Regions from separate parts of the Microbacterium sp. As-52 genome, predicted to be linked through region 1. Evidence: riboswitches for the same ligand, from Rfam matches in the RefSeq annotation. Region 1 holds a riboswitch; the other holds the start of a gene.
The links. A riboswitch is a leader RNA that binds a small molecule or an ion and turns the genes downstream of it on or off. The one in region 1 is predicted to bind thiamine pyrophosphate.
Positions count from the first base shown of each region.

Region 2: another riboswitch for thiamine pyrophosphate. It lies ahead of thiM (hydroxyethylthiazole kinase); the one in region 1 lies ahead of ACLFA2_RS11105 (ECF transporter S component).

Region 1 is NZ_CP188171.1:2,320,760-2,328,539, reverse strand. Features, by position in the region: gene ACLFA2_RS11135 (signal peptidase II) at 1-294, shown strand, start outside; gene ACLFA2_RS11130 (cytochrome c oxidase assembly protein) at 291-1,229, shown strand; gene ACLFA2_RS11125 (phosphotransferase) at 1,295-2,020, shown strand; gene ACLFA2_RS11120 (CHY zinc finger protein) at 2,017-2,367, shown strand; gene ACLFA2_RS11115 (energy-coupling factor transporter transmembrane component T family protein) at 2,374-3,153, opposite strand; gene ACLFA2_RS11110 (ABC transporter ATP-binding protein) at 3,150-4,619, opposite strand; gene ACLFA2_RS11105 (ECF transporter S component) at 4,616-5,272, opposite strand; TPP riboswitch at 5,265-5,374, opposite strand; gene ACLFA2_RS11100 (D-alanyl-D-alanine carboxypeptidase family protein) at 5,457-7,088, shown strand; gene ACLFA2_RS11095 (ABC transporter ATP-binding protein) at 7,206-7,780, opposite strand, start outside.
Region 2 is NZ_CP188171.1:476,526-484,305, forward strand. Features, by position in the region: gene ACLFA2_RS02290 (bifunctional hydroxymethylpyrimidine kinase/phosphomethylpyrimidine kinase) at 1-1,151, opposite strand, end outside; gene thiM (hydroxyethylthiazole kinase) at 1,148-1,996, opposite strand; TPP riboswitch at 1,987-2,081, opposite strand; gene ACLFA2_RS02300 (NAD-dependent epimerase/dehydratase family protein) at 2,088-3,050, opposite strand; gene ACLFA2_RS02305 (DUF402 domain-containing protein) at 3,111-3,839, opposite strand; gene pheT (phenylalanine--tRNA ligase subunit beta) at 3,925-6,435, opposite strand; gene pheS (phenylalanine--tRNA ligase subunit alpha) at 6,435-7,475, opposite strand; gene ACLFA2_RS02320 (amino acid ABC transporter permease) at 7,519-7,780, opposite strand, start outside.

The DNA of each region.
Region 1 (7,780 bases):
GTCGCCGCGGTCCGCGCACGCACGACGTGGCGGGCCTGGGGGGTGGGTTTCATCCTCGGGGGTGCCATCGGGAACGTGCTGGACCGTCTGCTCGCTCCCCCCGGGTTCGGCATCGGCCATGTCACCGACTTCCTCGCGTACGGGAACTGGTTCATCGGGAACCTCGCCGACGTCGCGCTCGCGATCGGAGGCGTCGTCCTCGTCATCGGGGCCGGGGTCCGTCACCGTGCGCAGACACGGAACGCGGCACTCGGCGACCGGCCGGACGACGAACGAGAGGGCGCGAACGGATGAACAACTGGATGCCGGACGCGCCGCCGACCTTCGCCGACCTCGTGCTGCCCGCACCGGGCCCGTTCCCCCTCCTGCCCCTGGTCGCCGCCGTGCTGGCCATGGCGTACCTCGTCGGCGCGATCCGCCTCTGGCGGCAGCACCGCCGGTGGCCCGTCTGGCGCACGGTCGTGTTCCTCCTGGGCTGCCTCGCGCTCGCGGCCGTCACCGGTCTCGGGGTCGAGGCATACGGCTACGCGCTGATGTCGGTGTTCATGTTCCAGCAGCTCACGCTGATGATCGCGATCCCGCCCCTGCTGGTGCTCGGATCACCGGGCACCCTGCTCCTGCGTGCCACGCCCCACCACGGGCTGGGTGCCGCCGCGCTGCGTGCCGCGCACGGCGGACTCCGCAGCCGCGTCGCCCGATGGATCCTGAGCCCGTGGATCGCCCTGCCGGTGTACCTGATCGCGTTCTACGGTCTGTATCTGGCCGGTCTCGCCGATCGCGTCCTCGCTGCTTCCGGCGGTCACATCGCCCTGGAGGTCGGGTTCCTCATCGTGGGCATCCTGTTCGCGATCCCGGTGCTGAGCTCCGATCCCCTCCCCGTGCGTCTCGGGCACGGCGGGCGGGCACTCGACGTCTTCGCCGAGGCCGCCCTGCACGCGTTCTTCGGGGTCTTCCTGATGATGGCGACGACGATGCTCGTCGACCACTTCGTCGCCCCGACCCTCGCCCTCGGGATGGATCCGCTCGAGGACCAGCGTCTGGCGGGCGGTCTGGCCTGGTCCTACGGCGAGGCGCCGACGCTGCTGATGCTCGTGTACGTGATGCATCGGTGGTTCCGTGATGACACGGCCCGCGCCGCCGCCGATGACCGCTACGCCGATGCGCACGGCACGACCGAGCTCGACGCCTACAACGCCTACCTCGAAGGCCTGCGCGACGAGAGCCGATGAACCGCACCGGTCGCCGTCACCCGCCACCGCCGCCGTCACCCGTCGCCGTCGGGCAGGATGGACGGATGAGCATCCCCTCCGCCTCCCTCGACGTGCCGACGCGGGTGCGCGAGCTCGCCCGCGGTGCGGCGCTCGTGCCGGTCTGGCTCAACGGGATCGGCGGGCTGACCTTCCGCACCGACGACGGCCGCTACATCAAATGGGGGCCGCTCGACGACGAGGCGAACATGCGCGACGAAGCCGAGCGCATGAGGTGGGCGCGCACCTGGATCGCGGTGCCCGAGGTGCTCGAACAGGGGCAGGACGAGACACACGAGTGGCTCGTCACCGTCGCGCTCGACGCGAGCAGTGCCGTCGACCCGCGCTGGGCCGACCAGCCCGAGACCGCGGTACGGTCGGTCGGCGCGGGCCTGCGGGCGCTGCACGACGCCCTGCCCGTGGCCGAATGCCCCTGGGAGTGGAGCACGCAGTGGCGGATCGCCAACGCCGCCGACCGCGGAACGATCGTGCCCGACGAGCTGCTCCAGACGCCGCCGATCGACCGACTGGTGGTGTGCCACGGCGATGCCTGCATGCCGAACACGCTTCTCGATGCCGCCGGCCGTCCCGCCGCGTTCGTCGATCTCGCAGCTCTCGGAGTCGCCGACCGCTGGGCCGACATCGCCGTGGCATCGATGAGCACGATGTGGAACTTCGGATCCGGCTGGGAGGACACGCTCATCGAGGCCTACGGGGTCGAGCCCGACCGCGAGCGCCTCGAGTACTACCGGCGGCTCTGGAACGAGACATGAGCGTGGCGCCCCCGCCCGCCGGTCGACCGCCGGTGTTCGGCCCGGTCGTCGACGACATGACCCGGTGCGTGCACTACCGGGGCCCGACAGACATCATTGCGATCCGCTTCGCCTGCTGCGGCGATCACTACCCGTGCCATCGCTGTCACGAGGAGTCCGCGGGGCATCCGGCGCAGCAGTGGGCGCCCGAGCAGCACGACACCGCGGCGATCCTCTGCGGCGCATGCGGACACGAGCTCACGATCACCGAGTACTTCGCGGTGACGGGCTGCCCTCGCTGCACCGCCCCGTTCAACGAGCGCTGTGCTCTGCACCGGGAGCACTACTTCCAGCCGAGTTGGAGCTAGCCGACCCTAGCTCCACACGAATCGGAAGGTCCCGACGAGGACGGCGGCGGCAAGGGCGAGGGCCATGATCGCGATGCCGCCGATCAGCGCCACCGCATCGCGCGGGTGCAACCGGGACGGTCGCGACCAGGTGCGGGGGATGCCGGAGCCGAAGCCGCGCGCCTCCATCGCGAGTGCCAGCGTGGACCCGCGCCGCACCGCGAACACGAGCAGCACGAAGGCCATCGAGAAGAATCGTCGCAGCACACCCCGATCCCCCACGCCCCGTGCACGACGGGCCAGGCTCATGGTGCGCCAGTCGTCGAGGAACAGGCCCAGCATCCGGGTGCCGGCGAGGATGCCGAGCACGAAGCGACTGGGGAGCTTCGCGACCTGGGCCAGCGCATCGGCGAGCTCTGTGGGGTCGGTGCCGCCGAAGAGCAGGATCGTCGGCAGTCCGAGCGCGATCACGCGCAGGCTCACCGCGATCGCGAGCGTGATGGAATCCTCGCTGATCGTGGCGAATCCGAAGGTCCAGTAGATCCGCCCTGCGGGTTCGGCGTAGAGCAGCATGCTCACGCCGGCGATCGGTGCGAAGATCGCGATCGGCAGCAGGCGCTTCAGCACCGTCGACAGCCGCAGTCCGGTCAAGGGCAGGCAGAGCAGCTGCAGGACGATCGCGGCCAGCGCGCTCGTGACGTCGATCGACGCGAACAGCGGCACCGACAGCAGCACGGCGAGCACCAGCTTCGTCACCGGGTTCACACCGTCGAGCCATACCGTCCGTACGGTCTCGACCGCCGTCACGATGTCGCCTCCCCTTCGCGTCCCAGTTCGATGCGATGCCCGCCCAGGTGTCGGATCACGGCGTCGTCGTGCGTGACCGCGACGATCGACCGACCGCGCGCGATCTCCTCCTGCAGGAGCGCGACGAGCGAGATCCATCCACGCCGGTCCTGCCCGAAGGTCGGCTCGTCGAGCACGATCACCTCGGGTGCTCCCGCCAGCACGGTCGCGACGGACAGTCGACGCTTCTGCCCGCCGGAGAGCGTGAACGGGTTGGCGAGCGCGAGAGATGCGAGTCCGAGGCGCTCGAGCAGTTCCTCGACGACGCCGTCCGTCTTCGCGCGGTCCCACCCGAGGGCTCGCGGGCCGACGGCGAGCTCGTCGCGCAGCGTCTGCGTGAGGAACTGATGCTCCGGCTCCTGGAAGACCATGCCGATGCGGGTGAGCAGCTCACGCGAGGACCAGCGGATCGGGCGGGGGCCCTTGCGCCCCGCCAGCTCGGGCGCCGAACGCACTTCGCCGGCCTGCTCCGGGATGAGGCCGGCGAGGGTGAGTGCGAGCGTCGACTTGCCCGCGCCGTTCGGCCCGGTGATCACGGTCGCGTTCGCACGCGGCACGCGCAGGTCGAGCCCCGACTGCACGACGACGCCCGCCTCTCTCGCGATCGAGAGCGCGGAGGCCGTGAGGGCATCGGAGGCAGGAACCTGTTCGAGCATCGGAAGGTCGATGCCGCGGTCGGGCACCCACACCCCCGCATCGGCGAGCACGTCGCCGTGGGCCGCGAACACCTGCGCGGGCGCACCGTCGGCGAGGAGTCCTCCGTCGGCCGCCAACACGATCACGCGCGTCATCAGATCGACCCAGATCGGGGTGCGGTGCTCGACGACCACGAGCGTCGCGCCGGTCGTCTCGACGGCGCGCTCGACACTCGCCCGCACCTCCCGCACCCCCTCCGGGTCGAGGTTCGCGGTGGGCTCGTCGAGCAGCAGCAGCCCCGGTCGCATCGCGAGCACACCGGCCAGCACCAGCCGCTGCTTCTGCCCGCCGGAGAGCGCCTTCGTGGGGCGTCGCAGCGGAACATCGAGGCCGACGGCGTCGAGCGCCTCGGCGACGCGACCCGGGATCTCGGACGCCGCGACGCCCAGGTTCTCGCAGCCGAACGCGACGTCGTCGCCGACCTTCGACAGCACGATGCCGGCGTCCGGGTCCTGCAGGACGAGTCCGACCTGACCGTGCCGTGACTCGGGGGCCGCACCGTCGATGCGCAACGACCCCGTCCGTTCCCCCTCGTCGTCATCGCCGAGGACCCCGGCGAGGCCGGCGAGCAGCGTCGACTTCCCTGCACCCGAGGCGCCGAGCAGGAGCACCCGCTCGCCCGGTTCGATCGTGAAGGAGACGTCCGCGACGGCGGGACGCTTTCGACCGGCGTACCGCCAGCCCCAGCCCGCAGCCTGCACGCGGGCCGGGGAGGCGAAGGTCACGCTCAGACCTCGCGCACGTGCTCTCGCCCGACGGCGAAGCGGTTGAGGGCGCCGGTGACGGCGAGGGCGCGTACGAGCAGCCAACCGACCACGCCGGCCAGGATCGCCCCGGAGACGACCACGCTGATCAGATAGATCGTGTTGAACTCGACCGACTTCAGGATGTTCGGCGAGCTGCCGTAGAACAGCTCGAACACCCAGGCGGCCACGGCGGCTCCGACGCCGGCGAGCGCAGCGACTGCGATCCCGAAACGACGGTAGAAGAACAGGGCGAAGATGATCTCTGCACCGAGGCCCTGCACGATGCCCGACAACACGGTCGAGACACCCCACACGTTGCCGATCAGCATCGACACGATCGCGGCGACCAGTTCGACCACGAGCGCGGCCCCCGGCTTGCGGATCACGAGACCGCCGACGACACCGCCGAGCAGCCAGATGCCGACGGCGATGCCACCGAGGCCCGGTGTCAGGGCGTCGGCCGCGCCGAACCACGCGTATCCGATGGTGTTCCATCCCCAGAACACGAGACCGATCGCGACGCCGAGGACAGCGGCGACGACGATGTCGACGACGCGCCAGCGCCAGATCGATGGGCGGTGCAGCCCGTTCGCATCGGCGGATGCCTGCTGTGCGGATGTGGACGTAGGCGTACTCATCTGAACTCCTCCCTGCGCTGGCATGACCCAGATCAGGTTCGACGGTCGAAGCGCGATTCGCTCCCTCTCAGCCCGGCTCGCCGGACTCCCGTGGTTGTGCTGAAGATCCTACCCGCTGGCGACACCCGCGTGGCGACAAGGCTGTGCGCCGCGGAACCCGCCCGGGATTGGGTACCGTGAACGAGTGACCGCAACAGATCCCGCCGACGAGGCGACGGGCGTCGTCCGTGACGACGGCCCCGCGACCACCGCCCCCTCCGGCTCCGTCGATGCCGCGTCGGGCGGTTCGGTGCTCACGGCCGAGCAGACGTCGACGCGCGCGCTCGCACCGGAATCGGTGGTCGCCCCGGAACCGGCCACGCCCGCTCTGACGAAACCGCCATTCGTTCCGCGTGAGACTGCCGCGGGAGACGCCGACGATCCCCTCGCCGCGCTCGACGCGACCACCCCCCAGTGGGCGGACGAGACCACCACCGCCACCGCTCTGACCTGGGTGGACCCCGCGACGGTGGCCGACCACACCGCCACCGCGACTCTCGACGAGACGTCGGAAGCCGAGCGGACGAACGGCCTGCTCCGCGGGGCACGCCTGCGCCCGGCCATCGCCCGTCCCGGCATCCTCGTTCCGCTGGCCACGCTCGTGGGCCTCGTCGCCGCGTATGCCGGCACCACGCTGCTCTGGCCGCTGCACGAGGTACCTCCGACAGTGCAGTCCGTCGAGTTCGCGACGACGCCCGCTGCCGCAGCCACCGTCACCTGGCCCACCGAGGGCGCGGGCGCCGTCGGCATCTCCGGCATGACCACTGCGGCCTCGATCCCCGATGCGGTGAGCATCGCGAGCATCACCAAGGTCGTGAGCAGCCTGATGGTGCTCGACCGTATGCCGCTGGCGGTGGGCGAACAGGGGCCCGAGTTCTCGTTCACCCGGGCCGACAGCGTGAAGTACTGGGACTACCGGCGCAGCGACCAGTCCGCACTCGATGTGCCGATCGGCGGGGTGCTGACCGAATATCAACTCCTGCAGGGCACGCTGATGGGATCGGCGAACAACTACATCGACCGGCTCGCGAGCGAGATCTGGGGGTCCGATCGCGAATTCGCCCGGGCCGCCGAGGTGTGGCTGCGCGAACGAGGCCTCACCGGCATCACCGTGGTGACGCCGTCCGGCTTCGACGAGCGCAATGTGGCCACCCCCGAGGCGCTGGTCGCCCTCGGCGAGCGTGCCATGCAGAACCCGGTGTTCGCCGAGATCGTCGGCACCAAGTCGGTGGACCTCCCGGGCGCCGGCACCGTCGTCAACACGAACGGGATGCTCGACGATCCCGGTGTCGTCGGCGTCAAGACCGGCACACTCGTCGGCTGGAACCTGCTCACCGCGAAGGACGTCGTCATCGGCGACACGACCGTGCACCTCTTCGCCGCGGCGCTGAACCAGGCCGGCAACGATGAGCGACTCGCTCTCACCCGCTCCCTGTTCGCGGAGGCGGAAGCGGCGCTGGAGGCGCAGCCGCCCGCCGTCGCGAAGGACACCGTGGTCGGTCAGGTCACGACCCCCTGGGGGGAGAAGGTCGACGTCATCACCGAGACCGATGCCGATGTGGTGCTGTGGAACGGGGCGACCGCCACCGCGGCGACGGCCTTCGATCTCGGCGAAGACCGTGAACAGGACGACGCCGTGGGCACGCTGACGACGACCGGTCCGCTCAACACCGTCACCACGCCTCTGGTGCTGGCCGAGGATGTGGAGGGGCCGAGCCCGTGGTGGCGTCTGACCCACCCGCTCGAGCTGCTCGGAATCAGGGCCGACCGCTCCTGACACCTCGTCACGCGCGCCGTGCCGGCGCCCGCGACGACGCGATCCGCGTACGACGACGCCCCACCCCGCGTGAGCGGAGTGGGGCGTCGTCGTGGGGATGCCGGAGGGCGGGAACGCTCAGGAACGGTGGCTCGAACCGTCGGCCCCGTCTTCCAGCAGGGCCTGGGCTGCCGCCGTCTCGGCAGCGGGCAGCTGAGCACCGATCGAGGCTCCGGCAACGGCGGCCGCAGCCTCCTCTCCTGTACCTTCGGCTTCGCTCGCATCGCCCGAGACGACGACGGGCGTCGTGCCGGTGAGGGCGTCTTCGGCGTCGATGTCGGTCGCTGCCTGCTCGAACTGCGACTGGTACAGACGCCAGTAGGCGCCCTGCGCGGCGATGAGCTCGTCGTGCGTGCCCTTCTCCACGATGTCACCGTGCTCCATCACCAGGATGAGGTCGGCGTCGCGGATGGTCGACAGTCGGTGCGCGATCACGAACGACGTGCGTCCTTCACGAAGCGCGGCCATCGCGTGCTGCAGCAGCAGTTCGGTGCGGGTGTCGACGGCCGACGTGGCCTCATCGAGGATGAGGATCGACGGCTGCGCGACGAATGCCCGCGCGATGGTGATGAGCTGACGCTCGCCCGCCGACACGTTCGCGGCATCCTCGTCGAGCACCGTGTCGTAGCCCTCGGGGAGGGCGTGCACGAAGC
Region 2 (7,780 bases), 1.8 Mb from region 1:
GCCGCCCCGACCGCGGCCGACAGCTGCTCCGCCGCGGAGAGCGCGTCCTCCCAGTCGAGGACGTCGCGGCCGGACAGCACTGCGAGCTCGGCGAGGTTCGGTGTCACCAGAGTCGCCCGCGCGAGGAGATCGTGCAGCGCTCGCTCGGCATCCGGATCCAGCAGCCGATCGCCGGAGGTCGCCACCATCACGGGGTCGAGCACGACGACCGGCGGACGAACGCGGTCGAGCCACGCACCCACCACGCGGATGACGTCGGCGTCGGCGAGCATCCCGATCTTCACGGCGTCGATCACGATGTCGTCCGACACCGCATCCAGCTGCGCGCGGAGGAAGTGCGCGGGGGGCACGTGCACGGCACGCACTCCCTGCGTGTTCTGCGCCGTCAGCGCAGTGAGGACCGCCATCCCGTATCCGCCGTTCGCGGCGATGGACTTGAGGTCGGCCTGGATGCCCGCGCCCCCGGACGGATCGCTGCCGGCGATGCTGAGCACCCTCGGCACGGCGCCGGCGAGCCAGCGCCGGCGGAACTCCGCTGCCGTGGCCTCGGGATCGTCGGCGGCGCACAGCACCGAGACGACGGCGAGGCCGGCCGCACCGGCGTCGCGGAGGGGTTCCGTGTCATCGATGCCGACGCCGCCGATCGCCACGCACGGCAGAGAGCTGGCAGCCACGAGATCACGGAAGCCGTCGACGCCGAGAGGAGCGGGGTGATCGGGTTTGGTGGCGGTCGGACGGATCACACCGACACCCAGATAGTCGACGGTGCCGGCGGGCAGAGCATCGACCGCGTCGAGATGCGCACGGGTGTTCGCGGTGAGGCCGACCAGCGCGTCGGGTCCGAGCGCCTCACGCGCACGCAGCACGGAGGCATCGCCCTGTCCCAGATGCACGCCGTCGACCCGAGCGCCCCGTTCCCGGGCAGCGACCACGGCGTCCAGCCGGTCGTTCACGACGAGCAGCGCCCGCCCGTCGATCACCCGCGACAACGCGATCAGCTGATCGACCGTCTCGGCGTCGGTCGCGTCCTTATCGCGCAATTGGACGATCCGCACCCCACCGTCGACCGCTCGGCGCACCGTCTCGACGACGCCCCTGTCCCCGCAGAGCGCCGCGTCCGTGACGAGGTAGAGCGAGAGATCGGCGTTCACCGGACACCGCCTTCGACGCGTGCATCGGCTCTGATGTCGTCGGGGCCCACCGCGGCGAGCGCATCCAGCAGGGCGACGGCGAAGCTGCCCGGCCCCGTGGATGTCGCCGCTGCCCGCTCGGCGGCGATCGTGTAGACGAGGCTCGCGGAAGCCACAGCGGTCAGCGCATCGTGATCCGTCGCCTCGGCCGCACCGAGGAAGGCCGCCATCACCGCGCCGAGCGCGCATCCTCCTCCGGTCACGCGGGTCAGCAGCTCGTGGCCGTTGGCGAGGCGCAGCATCCGCTCCCCGTCAGTGATGAGATCGATAGGCCCCGATACCGCGACCACCGCGCCCGTGGTCCGCGCGAGGGTTGCGGCGGCATCGGCTGCGGAGTCCGTGCTGTCGGTGGCATCCACCCCACGTCCGCCCGTGCTGAGCCCGGCGAGGGCGAGGATCTCGGAGGCGTTGCCGCGGATAGCGGTCGGTCGGTGCTGCGCGAGCCGGTGGGCGAGGGCGGTGCGCACCGGAAGCGCACCGATAGCTACCGGGTCGAGAACCCAAGGCGTACCGTTCGCCGCGGCTCCGGCGACCGCCTCCAGACTCGCCGCCCGCTGCTCGGGCGTGGGAGTCCCCAGGTTGATCAGCACCCCGGAGGCGACCCCGGCGAACATCCCCGCCTCGTCGACGATGTCGACCATCGCGGGTGCGGCCCCCAGTGCCAGCAGCACGTTGGCGGTGAATCCCGTCACGACCGCATTGGTGATGCAGTGCGTCAACGGCGGAGCCTCGCGCAGCACCTCCAGGAGGGTCGCGGCGGAACCGGCGAGGTCGTGGGTGGATTCAGGACGCAGAAGATCGCTCATCGCGACATCCCTTCGCTAGTACGAACTAGATCAGGTTCGACGGGTCTGTTCTCAGCCGCGGATCGCGGCACCCCGTGTCACTGCTCGCAGTCTAGCGATCGCTCAGCAGCGCCCTCTCCTCCGCCCGCGTGAGTCCGGCTCGGCGTTCCCGGTCGACGCCGCGTCTCCGCTCGTCGACGATGACGCGCTCGATCGTGTCCGTGATCGGACGGAGTCGTCCCCCGCTCGCGTGGAACGCGCGATTCGAGCGGGTCATGAAACCGCTCATGTCAGTCGGAAGCCACAGCGGCAGGGAGCGCGGTCCCGCCCAGTACTCGACGTCGTGCGCACGGAGCCATCCCTCGTCCGCGACGAACACGGAGCCGGTGTGACCGACCGCGAGGCGCACCGCACCCAGCACATCGGCGAGGGGGTGCTCATCGCCCACGCCGTTGACCGCGCCGCTGCGTGTGGCCGTGACGATGTACGCCGCGAGATCGTCGACATCGATGACCTGCGTGCTCCTTCCCTCGAGCGGCGGCAGCAGCACGGCTTCCGAGCCTGCTCGCGCGAACGCCGCCGCCCAGTACCCGAACCGGTCGCTGGGGTCGCCGTCGCCCACGATGAGCCCAGGGCGCACGATGAAGCCGCGCTCCCCCAGGCGCAGGACAGCATCTTCGGCTGCTGCCTTCTGCGCACCGTAGTCGTACTCATCACCCGGGCTCGCAGCCGGATGTCGCGGCGTCGACTCATCTGCTCCGACCGTCTCGTCATCGGAGTACACCGACACGGACGATACGTAGGTCCAGCGCCCCGCCCGATCGCCGAGCGCATCGACCGCGGTCTCGACCTGCACCGCCTGGGACGAGACGTCCACGACGTGATCCCAGTCCCGCCGCGAGAGATCGGCATAGACGTCGGCATCCTCACGATCGCCGCGCACGAGCACGGTACCCTCGGGGGCCGGACGGGAACCGCGGCCGAGACACGTGACCGCGGCGCCTTCGTCGACCCACCTCCGGGCGATGCGCCCGGAGAGCCAGCCCGTACCGCCGAGGATCAGAACATCCGTCATGATTCCATGTCATCAGGTGGCGGATCTCTGCGGAACCTCTTCCGCCCACAGCAGATCGCTTCAGAGCAGATCGGGGGGCGTGCTCAGACGATCCAGGCCCGCGAGCACCGGGACGCTCCACGCGGGATCGGGCTGCCAACGTGTCCACGCGGCGTCGAACGGCCAGTCACCGGACTCGAACGAGGCGATGGCCGCGTCTGCGTGCCGCTCGATCTGCGCCGCCTGCTCGGGGCTGAGACGCCCCTGCTGGATCGCGGCGACGAGCTCGTCCTCGTCTTTGAGGTGGATGCCGCCCTCCGGATCGATCTCGACGTCGAGGATGTGGTCGGACGAGTAGGTGTCGTGATCGGTGCGCAGATGGGCGTTCTCGAGGTTCACGTACCAGCCGGCGAAGGACCAGTCCGGGCCTGTGGTGTCGCTCCAGAACAACCAGACCGACCATGGCAGCCCGGCGGGGGCGATGCACAGCACGCCGTTCCCGCGCCAGGGCTCGACGATGCGCGTCCGCGGCTCGAGCCAGCGACGCGAGAGCGGTACTTCACGCACTCGCTGTCCGCCGAGAGCTCCCGGAGCCTCCTGCAGCGTTCCGGGCGCGAGCCATGCGACGAGCCCCCGTTCGTCGTCGCGCACCACCCGCATCGGAGCGATCCTGGAGGGCTCCCCCGGCTGCCATCCCGGCTTCCGATAGTGCCAGTCGATCTGCATGCCCGACTCGAGGAACGGTCCTTCTCCGAGCGGCCGCGCGTCATCCGGGACGGCGGCCGGAGTGCCCTGGGGGAGGATTCTCATCCCGCCACGGTACTCCGGCGCCGACCGGAATCGTCTGACCGACGACACGGTACGTCCCACGGCGCGGTGCGTCGCGCTCCCGTGCTCAGTCGCGCAGTGCGGCTCCGAAGCGCTGTGCGGCGACCTCGACACCGGCGAGCTTGGCCTCGGTGGCCTCGGCCGCCGTGAGCGTGCGATCGTCGGCACGGAAGCGCAGGGCGAACGTCAGGCTCTTCGAGCCGTCCGGCACGCCCTCCCCGCGATAGTCGTCGACGAGACGCACCGATTCCAGCAGCGTACCGGCACCCTCGGCGAGAGCCGCCTGCACATCCGCGGCCGGAACGTCTGCCGGCAGCGTGAGCGAGACGTCCTGCGTGGCAGCGGGGAACGTCGATAGCGAGGCCGCGACGACCCGACCACCGGCGAGCGACAGGATGCGGTCGAGGTCGACCTCGAACACGGTCGCGCGCCCCGGAAGGTCGGCGCCCTCCGCCACAGCGGGATGCAGCTCACCGACGTAGCCGACCTCTTCCCCGGCGACCCGGAGCGATCCGGTGCGTCCGGGGTGCAGGGCCGCACGCTCGGCCTGGACCACGTCGATGTCGACGCCGGCCGCCGCCGCGATGACGCGGACCGCGTCCAGTGCCTCGACGAGACCTGCGGCTTCGGCGGGACGACCGGGCTGACGCGGGGAGACAAGGCCGGTGAGCAGCGCGGAGATGAACCGGTGCTGCGGCGGGATCGACGCGTTCAGGGCGGCGAGCGTCTCATCGGACGGGCGCTCGCCCAGCGGCGGCACCTCGTCCGTGCCGTACTCCACGCCCGGCTCGGGCAGGAAGACCACGCCGGTCTCGAAGATCGCCAGGTCGGTGAGTCCGCGCGAGATGTTGCGGTGCGCGGTCTGCAGCAGACCGGGAATGAGCGAACGACGCAGATACGGCGCCTGCCCGTCGAGTGGATTCGCCAGGCGGATGCTCGGGAGGTGTTCACCCGATGCGGAGCCGTGGAGGTCGTTCTGCGCCTCGGTGGTGAACGGGAACGACGGCGTCTCGACGAGACCGGCAGCAGCCAGGGCATCGGCTACGCGTCGACGACCCTGCTGGTCGGCGGTGAGGCCGCGACCGGACGGAGGCGTCGGCAGCACCGAGGGGATGCGGTCGAGCCCGTGGATGCGGGCGACCTCCTCCGCGAGCGTCCACTTGTCGGTGAGGTCGGGCCGCCAGGTCGGCGGGATCACGGTCCAGCCGGAACCCGCATCCGACGCCGTGACATCGGCACCGATGGTGGTCAGCGCACCGGTGATCTCGTCGTCGGAGTAGTCGACGCCGATGAGCCCCTGCACGAATCCGGCGGGGAGCTCGATCTCGCCGACGAAGACCTCGGCGAACAGCGCTCCACCCTCCTCCGTGAGCGTGCCGCCGGCGAGCTCGACCATGAGGTCGGCAGCGCGGCGGGCGGCCACGAACGGGATCAGCGGGTCGACACCGCGTTCGAAGCGCTTGGACGCCTCACTGGGCAGCTTGTGTCGACGTGCCGAGCGGGCGATGGTCGTGGGGTCGAAGTTCGCCGCCTCGATCAGCACGTTCCGCGTGGTGTCGCTCATCTCGGTCGTGCCACCGCCCATGACGCCGGCAAGGCCGATCGGGCCGGACTCGTCGGTGATGAGGAGGTCTTCCGCGTGCAGAGCGCGCTCGACGCCGTCGAGCGTGGTCATCTTCTCGCCGGGAGTGGCGCGGCGCACCGTGATGCCGCCCGTGAGCTTGTCGAGGTCGTAGCCGTGCAGCGGCTGGCCGAGCTCGAGCATCACGTAGTTGGTGATGTCGATCAGCACGCCCAGCGAGCGCATGCCCGCAAGACTCAGCCGGGCGACCATCCACGGCGGCGTCGGACGTGAGGGGTCGACACCGCGGACGACGCGGGTCACGAACTCGCTCGCACCCACGTTCCCGCGCACGGGTGCGACGTCATCGACCACGGTCGTGTGCCCGGACCCGGGCTGGAGCTCGGCGAAGTCGCGCTCGGCCGGGTCGCGGAAGGTCGCACCGGTGGCATGCGCGTACTCACGGGCCACGCCGCGGAGCGAGAAGGCATATCCACGGTCGGGAGTGACGTTGATCTCCACCGCGACGTCATCGAGGCCGAGCAGAGCGATCGCGTCGGTGCCGACGGGCGCGTCGATGCCGAGATCGGACAGCACCACGATGCCGTTGTGCTCATCGCCCAGGCCGAGCTCGCGCGCCGACGCGATCATGCCGTCCGACACGTGACCGTAGGTCTTGCGGGCGGCGATCGGGAACGGACCGGGAAGCACGGCACCGGGCAGCGTCACGACGACCTTGTCACCGGCGACGAAGTTGTGCGCACCGCAGACGATCCCACGGATGCCGCCGTTCGCCTCGCCGACGTCGACCTGGCACCAGTTGATGGTCTTGCCGTTCGACTGCGGCTCGGCCTCGAGCGAGACGACCTGTCCGACGACCACGGGACCGGTGATGTCGAAGCGGTGCACATCCTCTTCTTCGAATCCGACGGTCACCAGTGCCGCGAGGACGTCCTCGGGCGTGGCATCCGCTGCCAGATCGACGTACTCACGCAACCACGAAAGCGGGACGCGCATCACACCACCATCCCGTACTGCTCGCTGAATCGGACATCGCCCTCGGCCATGTCGCGCATGTCCTGGACGTCGCTGCGGAACATCAGTCCCCGCTCGATGCCCATGCCGAACGCGAAGCCGCTGTACACCTCGGGGTCGATCCCGGCGGCGCGCAGCACGTTCGGGTTGACCATGCCGCAGCCGCCCCATTCGATCCAGCGCGCGCCGCCCTTGAAGGTCGGGTGCCACAGGTCGAGTTCGGCGGAGGGCTCGGTGAAGGGGAAGTAGTTGGTGCGGAAGCGCGTCTTGGCCTCGGGCCCGAAGAGCTGCTTCGCGAAGTGATCGAGTGTGCCCTTGAGGTGCGCCATCGTGATGCCCTTGTCGATCACGAGTCCCTCGAACTGGGTGAACACCGGCAGGTGCGTGGCGTCGAACTCGTCGGTGCGGTACACGCGGCCGGGGCACAGCACGTAGATCGGCACCTCGCGGTCGAGCATCGAACGCACCTGCACCGGGCTCGTGTGCGTGCGCATCACGAGGTGGCGGGAGGTGGGGTCGACGTAGAACGTATCCTGCTCCTGACGGGCGGGGTGGTCGACATCGAAGTTCAGGGCGTCGAAGTTGAACCACTCGTGCTCGAGCTCCGGCCCCTCCGCGATCTCCCATCCCATGCCGACGAAGATGTCGCAGACCTGGTCCTGGAGCAGGGTGAGCGGGTGCCGGGCACCGACGCGGGTGCGCGACGGCACGGCGGTGATGTCGACCCGCTCGGCCTCGAGCCGCGCAGCGACCTCGGCCTCCGCCAGTTCGGCTTCCTTCGCCGCCAGCGCCTGCGTCACCCGCCCGCGTCCCTGACCCACGAGCTTGCCGAAAGCGGCCTTGTTCTCGGGGGCGACCTGTCGCATCGAGGCATTCAGGACCGCGAGCGGCGATCCGTCGGCGACGTGTGCGGCACGAGCCGCTTTCAGCTCGGCGGTGTCGGTGGCTGCGGCGATCGCCGCGAGGGCGTCGGCGACAGCGGCTTCGACCGCTTCCGGGGTGATTTCAGGAGACTCTGACACGAGAATCGAGTCTACCCGGGGGCGCGTGGGTCGCTTTCGCGGATCAGCGCGACGCCTCGGACCCGTCGCCCTGCAGGACGATGAGCGAGGTGTTCGTCTCGCCCCCGTGCTGACGGGGATCCGGTACCGCCGGCCCGGCCTTCGGCGAGCGCTTGGCACGGCGCTGGAGGCGGTAGGCGATGTAGGAGAGCAGGAGACACACGGCCACGTACATCGATCCGCCGACGATCGCCGCGGGGATCAGCGGGGACCCGTAAGGCGCCTGGTTGCCGATCTGGTTGATGACGTAGAGGAGCTCCTGGTAC